2 regions of the Microbacterium invictum genome follow, and region 1 is predicted to be linked to the other one. Evidence: predicted binding sites of a transcription regulator. Region 1 holds the regulator's gene; the other holds the start of a gene.

What was found. The regulator LexA, encoded in region 1, represses DNA repair genes until DNA is damaged. The targets are predictions, from matches to a motif close to TCGAACANNTGTTCGA.
Region 2: the regulator LexA is predicted to act here: its motif matches at 1,690-1,705, upstream of T9R20_RS01075 (Rv2578c family radical SAM protein).

Annotation. Positions count from the first base shown of each region.
Region 1 is NZ_CP139779.1:2,318,473-2,321,820, forward strand. It holds gene T9R20_RS11250 (histidinol-phosphate transaminase) at 1-739, opposite strand, end outside; gene T9R20_RS11255 (LysM peptidoglycan-binding domain-containing protein) at 779-1,126, opposite strand; gene lexA (transcriptional repressor LexA) at 1,416-2,090, shown strand; gene T9R20_RS11265 (prolyl oligopeptidase family serine peptidase) at 2,187-3,348, shown strand, end outside.
Region 2 is NZ_CP139779.1:206,238-209,585, reverse strand. It holds gene T9R20_RS01085 (bacteriorhodopsin) at 1-283, opposite strand, end outside; gene T9R20_RS01080 (M15 family metallopeptidase) at 444-1,604, opposite strand; gene T9R20_RS01075 (Rv2578c family radical SAM protein) at 1,714-2,838, shown strand; gene T9R20_RS01070 (DEAD/DEAH box helicase) at 2,991-3,348, opposite strand, start outside.

The DNA.
Region 1 (3,348 bases):
GCAGAGCGTCGATGACGGCGGGGTCGGCGGCGAGGTAGCCCACCCGAGCCCCGGCGAAGGCGAAGGCCTTGCTCATGGTCCGCGAGACCACCAGTCGCGGTCGATCGGGCAGGAGAGTCACCGCCGACGGCGCCTCGTGGGGAGCGAACTCCACGTACGCCTCGTCGACGATCACGATGCCCCGCGTCGCCGCATAGACGGCCTCGATGACATCGAGCGGCAGGGGTGTACCGGTCGGGTTGTTCGGCGCGCAGAGGAATACGACATCGGGCTCGGCCTCTGCCACCTGCGCGGCGGCGCTCTCGGCCGAGACGGTGAAGTCGTGGGCTCGCGTCCCGGCCCGCCACTCGGCCCCGGTCCCCCGGGTCAGGAGGGGGTACATCGAGTACGTCGGCGCGAACCCGAACGCGCTGCGGCCCGGGCCGGCGAAGGCCTGCAGCAGGTGCTGAAGCACTTCGTTCGAACCGTTGGCAGCCCAGACCTGCTCCCGCACCAGACCGTGACCCAGGTAGTCCGCCAGGTGCTCACGCAGATCCGTGAACTCCCGATCGGGGTACCGGTTCACCTCGCGCAGGGCGATGGCCACGGCGTCGAGGATGTCGTCGGCGACCTCGGGCGGAACCGGGTGGGTGTTCTCGTTGACGTTCAGCGCCACCGGCAGCGGAGCCTGCGGCGCCCCGTAAGGGACCTGTCCCCTCAGATCGTCGCGGATGGGGAGGTCATCGAGTGTTGCACTCATCCTTCCCATCGTACGGCGCCGACACGACCGGCCCCGGGCTCAGTCGGAGTACTCGGCGGGGATCGCCAGCTCCTGCCCCGCGGCGACGACGCCCGCGTCGAGGCCGTTGAGGCGGCTGAAGGCGGCGACCACATCGCGCGGATCGGCCGAGGGCGCCACCCGCTCGGCGATCGCCCAGAGCGAATCGCCGGACTGCACGGTGACGGTGTCGAACGACGCCGCCGGCCCGCCGTCGGCCCGGGTGGCCAGCGCGGACCCGCCGCTGATCATCGCCGCGCTCAGCGCGACGACCGCGGGAAGCGCAGCGAGCGAGGCCAGGACACGGCGTCCACGCGTGGTCAGCCGCAGGCGGGTCGTCGTGCCGGTGGAGATCGTGATCGCGCTCATGGTGTACTCCCGTTCCCGGCCGAGCCGGTGTCGTTTCGGGTCTGAGGTTCGCATCCGCCTGTCGGCCGGGACCGGCGGATGCGAACCTCTCTTCCGAATCTATCTTCGATGTGAGATGCTGTCAAGCGGGTCGGAATCCGTCGAACGATCGAACGCGACACGCGAGCGAGGTCCGGTGGACACCCGTCGGAACCGGATACGGTTTCGACGAGGACACCTCACCACCGACCTCCGACATTCGAAGACGCCGCGGAGGTCCGGTGAGGATTCCGGGGAGACAGGAGCAGAGATGAGCGAGCAGACCACCAAGCCGCAGACACGCCGGCGCAAGAGCCTGAGCGACAAGCAGATGGCCATCCTCGAGGTGATCCAGCGCTCGATCGCCCGCCACGGGTACCCGCCGAGCATGCGCGAGATCGGCGACGCGGTCGGCCTCAAATCCCTGTCCAGCGTCACCCACCAGCTGAACCAGCTCGAGCTGAGCGGATACCTCCGCCGCGACCCGGGCAAGACCCGGGCCATGGAGGTGCTGATCGATCTGCCCGGAACGGCCGCCGAGAACCCCGCCGACCGCACTCCCGCCGTGGGTGACGCTGCACTCGTGCCGCTCGTCGGACGGATTGCGGCAGGCGTCCCGATCACGGCCGACCAGCACGTCGAGGAGGTCTTCCCCCTCCCCCGCCAGCTTGTCGGCAAGGGCGAACTGTTCATGCTCAAGGTCACCGGCGACTCGATGATCGACGCCGCCATCTGCGACGGCGACTGGGTCGTCGTCCGCGCCCAGGGGACCGCCGAGAACGGCGAGATCGTCGCAGCCATGCTCGACGGCGAGGCGACCGTCAAGACCTTCCGGCAGCGCGACGGCCACACCTGGCTGCTCCCCCGCAACACCGCCTTCGAGCCCATCCTCGGCGACGAGGCGACGATCCTCGGGAAGGTCGTCGCGATCCTCCGCGCCGTCTGACGTCGCCTTCGGCCTCCTTCGTCGCGGGGGGCACGCGCGGCGCAGCGTCGGAGACTGGGCGAAGCGTAGGAAGCTCCCCGGCGTAGCGTAGGGAGCATGGTCGAGCCCTCCCCTCGCGAATCCACGCACGCGCCGCGCACCGCGTTGCCGTTCGGCACCTGGCCGTCGGCGATCACCGCGGAGGCGGTGGCAGCCGCGTCGCCTCGCCTGGACGGTGCTCGCTTCGTCGGCGACGAGATCTGGTGGGCCGAGACCGTCCCCGAAGAGCGGGGGCGCACGGCCGTCCGCCGACTGATCGGCTCCCCGGGGTCCGCCGAGGCTGTCCGCACCGTCCTCCCCGCCCCGTGGAACGCGCGATCGCGCGTTCACGAGTACGGCGGCGGCGCGTGGGATGCGACCCCCGAGGGTGCCCTGGTGTTCGTGGAGAGATCGGACCAGCGGGTCTGGCTGCTCACCCCCGGATCCGAGCCCGTCCCGTTGACGCCCTCCGTCGCCGGTCAGTCGCTCGGCGGCCTTCGCGTGTCCCGGGGGCGGCTGCTCGCCGTCCGCGAGATCTCGGGCGAGGTCACCCTCCACGACATCGTGGAGATCCCCCTCGACGGGTCGGCGGCCGACGACGCGGGGCGCATCGTCTCGCTGACGGCGGGGAGCGACTTCGTCGCCCAGCCGGCGCTCTCGCCCGACGGGTCGACCCTGGCCTGGCTCGCCTGGGATCATCCGCACATGCCGTGGGACCGCGCCGAGGTGCGGGTGCGCCGGCTCGCGGACGACCAGGCCGCGGGACGCCGCGTGGCCGGCGGCGCGTCCGCCGCCCTGCAGCCGGAGTGGACGGCCGACGGCGCCCTGCTCGTGTGCGACGACGTCACGGGGTTCTGGAACATCCACCGCGTGTCGGCGTCCGGCGACCGATCCGAGGCGGTCGCCCCGGACGATCGCGACACGGGCGGTCCGCTCTGGGTGCTCGGGTCGCGATGGTTCGCGCCGCTCGTCGACGGAGGCGTCGCCGCCGTCCGCACCCGCGGTCGGGACGAGCTCGTCCACATCTCGTCGGACGGCGAGGTGACCGCGGTCGCGGTCCCCGCCGTCGGGAACGTCCTGGTCGAGGACGCCCGAGGTACGGAGGTCCTCGTCTCGGGCAGCCCAGAGGATGCCCCGGCGGGACTGTGGCACGTCGACCTCAGCGATCCGACCCACCCCGGCATCCGTCTCCTTACCGGCGGACGGTGGGAGGACGGCGAGTTCTCGTCGTGGGTTCCCC
Region 2 (3,348 bases), 1.4 Mb from region 1:
CGAACTCCACCAGCAGGAGCGGGGTGGTGATCAGCCAGTCGATGTACCGGAGCGGGAGCGTGGCGTCGACCTCGGCCGCGGTGATGTCACCACCGGGGAACTGCACGACGTCCTTCATGACGTAGTAGAGAATGGCGGCGACGAAGGTGATGACGGCCGCATAGCTGGCCACCGACCGGTACTCGGGTTTGAGATCACCTCGCTCCATGAAGAACCAGAACGTGCCGGCCGCCATCGCGACGAAACCGAGCATGAAGAACGACTGCACGAGGGAGAAATCCATGACGACTCCTGAACAACGGCGGCGGGGAAGCCGAGGGCTCAACGTCGGTGTCGGCCGGTGCTGAGAGGTGCCGGGACAGCGCCTGTGTTCAGGCTAGGACCGTGATTTGACATCGGGGCCAAAGCATAGTAAAGGTCTCTCGATCGCGAGGGATCGTCGGCTACCCGTAGGTGGGAGCGGCCGGAAGGCCGAAGAACTCCTCTAAAGTTGTGAAGCCGTTTTCATGCATCGCCCGCGCGAGGTCGGTCCCGACGTAGCGCAGGTGCCACGGCTCGGGCGCGTAGCCCGTGACATCCGTCCGGCCCTCCTGATAGCGCACGATCCAGCCGAACTCCCACGCGTGAGCGGCCACCCAGGCGCCCTGCGGCGTGGCAGCGAGGTCGTCGAGGGTGCCGCACGCTCCGTCCGCGCAGGGCACGACGTCCGCGGCGAGACCCGACTGATGCTCGCTGTGCCCGGGCCGGGCACTGACGAGGTCGGCGCCCTCGGTGCCGCGGTCGGCGACCTGCACGCCGTACGACGTCTGCTGGGTCGTATAGGAGCGGTAGGCGCTTTGCAGCCCGATCTCGCCGACGCCCGCCGCGGCGGCGGCCGTCACCATCGCCGTGAGGGCGGAGGCGGCGTCGGGTGCGAGCGCGCCCTCGCCGAGGTTGCGGACACCCTCGGGGAAGACCACCGAGGCGGGAGCCCAGTCGACCGGGGCGAAGGGGCGGATCTTGTTGACGACCACCCAGCTGAGGGTCGGGTCGTCCAGGCGCAGGCACGCTGCGGTGCCCGTGACGATCGCGTCGCGGAACGGCAGGGCACCGCCGACGGCGGCGATGACGGCCGCCTCGTCCTGCGCCGCCAGCGCGGACGTCACCGCCGGGTTCGCGCACAGGTCTTGGCCGGCGACCTGCTGCTCGACCGGCTGCGCGGGAGGAAGATCGGTGGCCGGCACGGGCGCGAGCGGCGGCGGGGTGGGCGCGGCGGTCGCCGGGGCGATGAGGGCGCTCAGCGGAGTCGGGGGCTCGGATGTCTCGGGCGCGGCGACCGTGGGGGGTGGCGGCTCGGGGGTGAGACCGGCGACGGCGGCGGTGACGCTGGCGCTGGAGCCGAGGACGAACGCCGCGACGACAGCTGCCGCGACCGGGATCGACGTCCACCGGCGATGGCGCCGGCGCACGTGCCGGGCGAGCGGCACACCCGGTCCGCCGAGAGAGGATGCGCGCCGCGCCGGGACCGCGTGATCCGCCCGCGTCGGCGCAGCACCGAGCACCCGCGCGCGCTCTCTGGCTTCGCGACGGGTGAGGGGAGGAGTGTGAGGGACGGGCGCCTGCACCCCCTCATTCTTCCCGGCTGCGCGTCCGGTGGCCAGTCCGGTCGGCGGGCCTTCGATAATGCGGTCATCCGACCTTGACAGACATTCGAAGACGTGTTCCCCTTGATGCATGCGATGGCAGGGGCAGCAGTTGGGAGTGGCGGATGCCGCGGCGCTGCCCGGCCTGGAGTACCTCAATGGTCTGGTGCGGTCGGTGACCACACCCGAGTTCGCGGGTATCACGTTCCACGAGGTCATGGCGAAGTCCGCCCTGAACCGCGTGCCGGGATCGTCGGCGATGCCCTTCGACTGGACGATCAACCCCTACCGCGGCTGCAGTCATGCGTGCTCCTATTGCTTCGCCCGGGGAACCCACGAGTACCTCGAGCTGGATGCGGGCAAGGACTTCGACTCGCAGATCGTCGTCAAGATCAACGCCGTCGATGTGCTGCGACGCGAGCTCGCCAAACCGACGTGGCTTCGCGACCCCGTGCAGCTGGGCACCAACACCGACCCGTACCAGCGAGCCGAGGGGCGCTACCGCCTGATGCCTGGGATCGTCGACGCCCTGACGGCATCGGGGACGCCGTTCTCGATCCTGACGAAGGGCACGCTGCTCCGACGCGATCTGCCGCTGCTGGCCGAGGCCGCGGCATCCGTCCCGATCACCCTGGCGATGTCGATCGCCGTCTTCGACGACGGTCTGCAGGCCGCGCTCGAGCCGGGGACGCCGAGCGCGGCGGCGCGGCTCGACACCGTGCGTGCGGCGGTGGATGCGGGATTCTCGGTGACGGTGTTCCTCATGCCGATCTTGCCGCACCTGACGGACTCGATCGCCGCGATCGACGAGGCTCTCCGCCGCATCCGCGACGCGGGCGCGACGCGCGTCGTCTACGGCGCCCTGCACCTGAGACCGGGGGCGAAGGAGTGGTTCCTGCAGTGGCTGGCGCGCGAGCATCCGGAACTGGTGTCGTCGTACCGGGGGTTGTATCCGGGGGTCTCGGCGACCGCACCGAAGGCCTACCGCACCTGGCTCGCACGCCGGGTGCGTCCGCTCCTTCGCGCGTATCGCCTGGAGGGCGGAGCGGAGGATGACGCGCATCCGCGCGCCGCTCGGTACACGGGGTTGGCGGGGAGCCCGGGGACGGGGAGTGCACCGCTCCCGCACGAGGCCGCCGACCGTGCGCGGCTGGCCGCGTCGGTGATGACGACGTCGCGCGGGCGGCGCGCGGCGGCGCCGCCCACTCTCTTCTGAGCGGTTCTTCTGAACGTGAGCCCGCGGCGCCGGGCGCGCTCCGAGCCACCCGAATCGCGACGAGCCACCCTGGGATGCAGGGTGGCTCGTCGCGGATGGGGTGGTTCGACGCTCAGCCGGGGCCGTGAGAACGTACCCGCGAGGGAGCAGCGTCAGGAGGTGAGGTCGGCGACCGTCGGGCGACCCGCGAGGGCCTCGACGACCTCGTCGCCAGGACGCGCCTCTTCGAACGGCGCATCGATCTCGGCGCGACTCAGCAGCTCCGACATGCGACGACGACGCTGACGGGTCACGAGGGTGACCACGGTCCCGGCACGCCCCGCGCGGCCGGTGCGGCCCGAGCGGTGCAGGTACGTCTTGTATTCGTCCGGTGCGTCCGCCTGGACCACGAGGTCGATGTCGTCGACATGGATGCCGCGGGCGGCGACGTCGGTCGCGACGAGCACCCGCACTCGACCCGAGGTCAGACGCTCGAGGTTGCGTGTGCGCTTGCCCTGGTTCAGGTCGCCG